3 regions of the Bradyrhizobium japonicum USDA 6 genome follow, and region 1 is predicted to be linked to each of the others. Evidence: predicted binding sites of a transcription regulator. Region 1 holds the regulator's gene; each other region holds the start of a gene.
What was found. Region 1 encodes HrcA, which represses chaperone genes, less so after heat shock. Its sites were predicted from a motif close to GTTAGCACTCNCNNNNNGNGAGTGCTAAC; they were not measured.
Positions count from the first base shown of each region.

Region 2: a site for HrcA is predicted at 1,310-1,338, ahead of BJ6T_RS08575 (co-chaperone GroES). Genes of this name have one in related genera too.
Region 3: a site for HrcA is predicted at 1,224-1,252, ahead of BJ6T_RS19795 (co-chaperone GroES). Genes of this name have one in related genera too.

Region 1 covers NC_017249.1:662,516-664,778, reverse strand. The annotation lists gene grpE (nucleotide exchange factor GrpE) at 1-180, opposite strand, end outside; gene hrcA (heat-inducible transcriptional repressor HrcA) at 277-1,365, opposite strand; gene rph (ribonuclease PH) at 1,534-2,247, shown strand; gene rdgB (RdgB/HAM1 family non-canonical purine NTP pyrophosphatase) at 2,259-2,263, shown strand, end outside.
Region 2 covers NC_017249.1:1,841,042-1,843,304, reverse strand. The annotation lists gene BJ6T_RS08585 (protein phosphatase CheZ) at 1-338, shown strand, start outside; gene BJ6T_RS08580 (hypothetical protein) at 581-1,099, opposite strand; gene BJ6T_RS08575 (co-chaperone GroES) at 1,429-1,725, shown strand; gene groL (chaperonin GroEL) at 1,834-2,263, shown strand, end outside.
Region 3 covers NC_017249.1:4,238,343-4,240,605, reverse strand. The annotation lists gene BJ6T_RS19805 (cupin domain-containing protein) at 1-442, opposite strand, end outside; gene BJ6T_RS19800 (usg protein) at 605-892, opposite strand; gene BJ6T_RS19795 (co-chaperone GroES) at 1,295-1,609, shown strand; gene groL (chaperonin GroEL) at 1,655-2,263, shown strand, end outside.

The DNA of each region.
Region 1 (2,263 bases):
GCGCAGATTTTCCATCTCGGCCAGCGTCCGCAGCATGCGGTCACGCGCCTCGGCGACTTCTTTCTGCAACAGCTCGACCGAGCCGGGCTCCGGATCGTCGGGCATGATGTAGGGTTTTGACACCACGGGCTCGTCGGTCGGCGGGGTCGTGTCGTCGGGCTGCCGGTCTCGATCGGTCATCGGCTCTCTTCTCGAACTCGTCTCAAGGGATTGTTGGCCCGGATATCGTGCCTAAGCTGACGAAAATCAAGCGCCCGTGATCGGAGGAAACGCCGGTCAGCCCCCCAGGAGGCGACTGACGATGCGCGCGGCGTAGTCCACGGTCGGGATCACGCGGGCATAATTCAGCCGCGTCGGCCCGATCACACCCAAAACGCCGACGATGTGGCCGGCGGCATCCCGATAGGGCGAGATGATGGTGGAGGAGCCTGACAAGGAAAACAGTTTGTTCTCCGAGCCGATGAAGATCCGCACGCCCTCGGCGGTCTCGGCGCGCCCCAGAAGGTCGATCACGCCACGCTTGGTCTCGAGATCGTCGAACAGCAGGCGAACACGCTCCAGATCCTCCAGCGCGTGCAGATCCTCGAGCAGATTGGCGTGGCCGCGAACGATGAGCTGGCGGTCCTCGTTCTCGCCGCCGGACCAGCTCGCAATGCCGGCCGAAATCACCTTTTGCGTCAGCTGGTCGAGCTCGGCACGGGCTTCGCCGAGCGCGGTTTCGAGCTCGAGCCGCGCCTCTGCCAGCGTGCGGCCACGGATCCGCGCATTGAGGAAATTACCGGCTTCCGTGAGCGCCGAGGAGGGAACTCCCGGCGGCAGCGACAGCACGCGGTTTTCGACCTGACCGTCCTCGCCGACCAGGATCACCAGCGCCTTCTCGGGTTCCAGCCGGACGAATTCGATGTGTTTCAGCCGCGCATTGGATTTCGGGGTCAGCACGACCGCTGCGGCGCGGGTGAGACCGGACAGCCGCGTCAGCGCCTGGTCCAGCGCCGCCTCGACCGACTGCGCCTGACCAACGGAGGTGAGCTGGCTCTGGATCGACTGCCGCTCGGCGTCATTGAGGTCGCCGACCTGCATCAGGGCATCGACGAAGAAGCGCAGGCCGAGTTCCGTCGGCAAGCGGCCGGCGGAGGTGTGGGGCGCATAGATCAGGCCGAGCTGTTCCAGGTCGGCCATGACATTTCGAACCGAGGCCGGCGACAGCGGCATCGCGATCAGCCGCGAAATATTGCGCGAGCCGACCGGCTCGCCGGTCGCGAGATAGCTTTCGACAATTTGACGAAAGATGTCGCGGGAACGCTCGTTGAGCTGGGCGAGGCCTGCGCGCGGCGCGATCAGATGGATCGGATCGTGATGGGCCACGGACGGTAACTCCTCTCAGACGCTTATAATTTGTCCATCCCGGAGGGTTCTGACAAGCGTGGCCTTTGCGGGGTGGAAAACCCGGGGTGAAAAAGCCTTGCCGCCCACCCTCACCCCACCTACAAGCACCGCGAATAGCCCTTTTCCGAGAGTTTTGGAGGATTTCCCATGCGGCCAAGCCGCCGTGCGCCCGACGAATTGCGCCCCGTGACGCTGGAGCGCGGCGTGGTCAAATATGCGGAAGGCTCCTGCCTGGTGAAATTCGGCGACACCCATGTGCTGGTCACCGCCACGCTGGAAGACCGCCTGCCGCCGTGGCTGAAGGGCCAGGGCCGCGGCTGGGTCACCGCCGAGTACGGCATGCTGCCGCGCGCGACCTCCGAACGCACCCGCCGCGAGGCCTCCGCCGGCAAGCAAAGCGGCCGCACCGTCGAGATTCAGCGCCTGATCGGCCGCTCGCTTCGCACCATCGTCGATCTCGAAGCGCTCGGTGAGCGCCAGATCACGGTCGATTGCGACGTGCTCCAGGCCGACGGCGGCACGCGCACGGCCTCGATCACCGGTGCCTGGGTCGCGCTCGCCGATTGCATCAACTGGATGAAGGCGCGCAACATGATCAAGGCCAAGGTGCTGCGCGACAACGTCGCCGCGATCTCCTGCGGCATCTACAACGGCACGCCCGTGCTCGACCTCGACTATGCCGAGGATTCGGAAGCCCAGACCGACGCCAATTTCGTCCTGACCGGCGACGGCCGCATCATCGAGGTGCAGGGCACCGCGGAACGTGAACCGTTCACACAGGACGAGTTCCTCGCGCTGATGGCGCTGGCCCAGAAGGGCATCGCGCGGCTCGTGGACTTGCAGAAACTGGCCGTGGCGTAGTCAATAGGCCCATGCA
Region 2 (2,263 bases), 1.2 Mb from region 1:
TCGACCAGGCGGCCAGCGCGATGTCCAAGGTGCAATCGGCCGACCAGCAGAAGCGGCTCGCCGACGACATCCAGGAACGCGTCATCTCTATCTTCGAAGCCTGCAACTTCCAGGACCTGACCGGCCAGCGCATCAGCAAGGTCATGACCACGATGAAGTTCATCGAGCAGCACATCAATGCGATGATGGAGATCTGGGGCGGCGTCGACGCGATCAAGGCCCATGTGCCCGCGCCGGCCGACACCCGCAGCGAGGACGAAAAGCTCCTCAACGGCCCCAAGCTCGCCGGCGACGTCGGCCACGCCTCGCAGGACGACATCGACGCGCTGTTCGACTGATCGGGCGCGGCAGAGAGAAAAACAAAACGCCGGCCCTGGAGCCGGCGTTTTTGTTTTTGGAGTTGCTGCTGCGATCTTTCTTCCTTCTCCCCGTGCGGGAGAAGGTGGCGCGAAGCGCCGGATGAGGGGTTGCTTCCGCGAATTCAAATGAGAGTTGGACTCGGGGAGAGAGACCCCTCACCCGTCTCGCCGCTTCGCGGCGAGCCACCCTCTCCCGCAAGGGGAGAGGGGAAGTCAGATCATCACGCCCTCGGCGCGCAGCGGACGTAGACCATGTTGCCGTAGCGGGTGGCGGCGTCCTTGTCGATGAAGCGGGTGATCAGGACGCGGCCGTCGAAGGAGACGATCTCGCGGTCCTGCTCGCCGGGGGTGGGACCCGCCGGGCCGATGTAATTCTTGCCGCTGGGCGAGCCCTTCAGCCGCAGCTCCTGCGGCGTCGCCTGGTCGGCGAGATGCATGATCACGCCGCCGGAGGAACCGGCGGTGATCACGTAGGGGTTCTTGCACTGCGCCCGGGCCGCGGCCTCGGTGCGGGCGCGGTCGGCCGGGTTCTGGAACGAGGCGAGACCCCAGCGGCCGACGATCTCGTCGGCGCGGATGCTCGCCGGCATTTCCGGACCCGCGCCGGGCTCGGCCTCGGGCGGCGGCGACGACGAGAAGGACGGCAGGCTCATACCGCCGCCGCAGGCGCCAAGCAGCAGCGCCAGGCAGGAGGCGGCCACCAGATTGGCAACCGTGCGTGCGTGAGCTGAACTGATCATGACATTCCCCCGAGCAAACCGTCCCCCAAACAAGACCCCGACCGCATCCCTGCCGCAGCCAAGCGCAAAACCGCTGTCGGAGCAATGACGTCCTTTATACGCCAGCGCGACCAATAAGTTTCTCTAGACACGATCCTATATCCGCCTCACCAATCGCTTAACCACCCTTGCTTGACAGGATCGCGGCCAAGCCATATTTCCGGGCGCACTATTAGCACTCGGAAAGCCCGATTGCTAAGCGCGCCGTTCGATCCTCGGCAAGAGGGTGGACGGACGCCGCCCCTACCCACTTCCATTCCTTCCGAAGCGAGCCTCCAAAGGGAAACGTCATGGCTAAATCCAAATTTCGTCCGCTGCATGACCGTGTCGTGGTCAAACGTATCGACGCCGAGGAAAAGACCAAGGGCGGCATCATCATTCCGGACACCGCCAAGGAAAAGCCGTCCCAGGGCGAGGTCGTCGCCGTCGGCCCCGGCGGCCGCGACGAGGCCGGCAAGCTGATCCCGATCGACCTCAAGGTCGGCGACCGCGTGCTGTTCGGCAAGTGGTCGGGCACCGAGGTCAAGATCGACAACGAAGAGCTCCTGATCATGAAGGAGTCGGACATCATGGGTGTCATGGCCTAAGGCCGTCAGCCTGAACAGCCGCTGAATGTCATGCCCGGATCGCGCGATCCGGGCATTCGGTCATTCCGCAAGCGGCAGACACGTCACGAAACACGAGGGATTGAAGAAATGGCTGCCAAAGACGTCAAGTTTTCCGGAGACGCGCGCGAACGCATGCTGCGCGGCGTCGACATTCTCGCCAACGCCGTCAAGGTGACGCTCGGTCCGAAGGGCCGCAACGTCGTCATCGAGAAGAGCTTCGGCGCACCCCGCATCACCAAGGACGGCGTCACCGTCGCCAAGGAGATCGAGCTCGAGGACAAGTTCGAGAACATGGGCGCGCAGATGCTGCGCGAAGTCGCCTCCAAGACCAACGACACCGCTGGCGACGGCACCACCACGGCGACCGTGCTGGCCCAGGCCATCGTGCGCGAAGGCGCCAAGGCGGTTGCCGCCGGCATGAACCCGATGGACCTCAAGCGCGGCATCGACACCGCGGTTACGGCGGTGATCAAGGACATCGAGAAACGCGCCAAGCCGGTCGCCGCCTCCTCCGAGG
Region 3 (2,263 bases), 3.6 Mb from region 1:
GCGGCTGGGTCCAGGCGCTGCCTTCCTTCATCAGGGTCTCGCCCTGCCCGTCCATGTAGGTCTTCACCCAGCCCTTGAGCACGTAGACCATCTGGAATTCGACGTCGTGGAAGTGCAGCTTCGACACTTCGTTCGGATCGCAGGGGCCTTGCAGGCGGATCACGTGGGCTTGCGCGAGACCGTGGCTGGCTTCGGCAATGCCGAGGTCGCGGTACTTGGCGTAGGCGCGCAGGCCGTCGGCCTTGAAGTCTTCCTCGCGGTGATGGCTGATGGCGATGCGCTGCTTGGGACGCGCGGATTTTTTCGGAGCGGCCTTTGCCGGTGTCGTGCGCGCCTTCGCCTTCACCGCCTTGCGCGCCGAGGATCGTGCCGCGGCCTTGGCTCCGCTCCGCTTCTTCACCGCGGCCTGGGTCGCGCTGCGCGATTTTGCTTTCTTGGCCATGGGCCGCCTCCCTGTTGTTATGGGAGGAAGCTAGCACAGAACGAGATATCGTAGGGTGGGCAAAGCGAAAGCGTGCCCACCATTGCCAGACGCAATCGCGGAGAGACGGTGGGCACGGCGCGCAAGCGCGCCTTTGCCCGCCCTACGATGCCAGCGTGCCGTTCAATGCAGCCGGAACACGCCATCCACGGCGCGCAGCTCGGCCGGCTTGATCAGCTTGGAATGCGCGACGGTGACCGAATGGAGCGGACCGTCGAGCTTCTCCTGCCAGAACGCCAGGAAATCCTTCAGCGCCGGAAATTTCGGAAACATGTCGTAGTTCTGCCAGACGTAGGTCTGGAGAAGCGAGGGATGATCGGGCATCCGATAGAGAATTTGCGCCGTCGTCAGCCCGTAACCCAAAAGCTGTTTCCGGAAATCCTCGGAAACGCCCCCACTCCGCAAGCCCATGCCAACCTCCTTTGCAGGAGCGCATTCAAGGGGCGGCTTGGTCGGTGTGCGCCTTACGAGCCACCCGGAACTGATGCGCTCACATGAGAGATATGTGACGCAAACTGACAATTCATCTCAAGCCTAAAAGTTTAACAAGTTGTTGAAATTCAATGCTTTAGCAGCAGAGGCGGCTCCGTGCTAATACGGTCATCCGAGGGGCTTCGAAGGGGCCTCCAAGGCCGGTTAACGATGGTAAAGAGATTTTGGCACCCGGGCCTTCAGAGTGCCGATTTTTCTGCTAGAAGCCCTTGCCCCCGCAAAATTCCTGTCCTATTTCAGCCTCGCCTGTGCTAGCACTCGCGGGCACAGACTGCTAACGACCAAAAATTCCCAACTCGTGCAAATACTTAGGAGGACTGCATGAAATTCCGTCCGCTTCACGACCGCGTCGTGGTCAAGCGCATCGACGCAGAAGAGAAGACCGCTGGCGGCATCATCATTCCCGACACTGCCAAGGAAAAGCCCTCCCAGGGCGAAGTCGTCGCCGTTGGTCCCGGTGGCCGCGACGAAGCCGGCAAGCTGATCCCGATCGACCTGAAGGTCGGCGACCGCGTGCTGTTCGGCAAGTGGTCCGGCACTGAAGTCAAGATCGACGGCGTCGATCTGCTGATCATGAAGGAAAGCGACATCATGGGCGTCCTCGACGTCCCCGCTTCCAAGAAGAAGGCGGCCTAAGAGCCCCCTCTCTCACCCAGCCACACCCCTCAAGGAAAAATCCAGATGGCAGCTAAAGAAGTCAAATTCTCCGTCGATGCGCGCGACAAGATGCTTCGCGGCGTCGACATCCTCGCCAACGCGGTGAAGGTCACGCTCGGTCCGAAGGGCCGCAACGTCGTGCTCGACAAGTCGTTCGGCGCTCCCCGCATCACCAAGGACGGCGTCACCGTCGCCAAGGAGATCGAGCTCGAGGACAAGTTCGAGAACATGGGCGCACAGATGGTGCGCGAAGTCGCTTCGAAGTCCGCTGACGCGGCCGGCGACGGCACCACCACCGCCACCGTGCTGGCCCAGGCGATCGTGCGCGAAGGCGCCAAGTCGGTTGCCGCCGGCATGAACCCGATGGACCTCAAGCGCGGTATCGACCTCGCGGTCGAAGCCGTCGTTGCGGACCTCGTCAAGAACTCCAAGAAAGTCACCTCGAACGACGAGATCGCCCAGGTCGGCACCATCTCGGCCAACGGCGACGCGGAGATCGGCAAGTTCCTCGCCGACGCCATGAAGAAGGTCGGCAACGAGGGTGTCATCACCGTCGAGGAAGCCAAGTCGCTGGAGACCGAGCTCGACGTCGTCGAGGGCATGCAGTTCGACCGCGGCTACATCTCGCCCTAC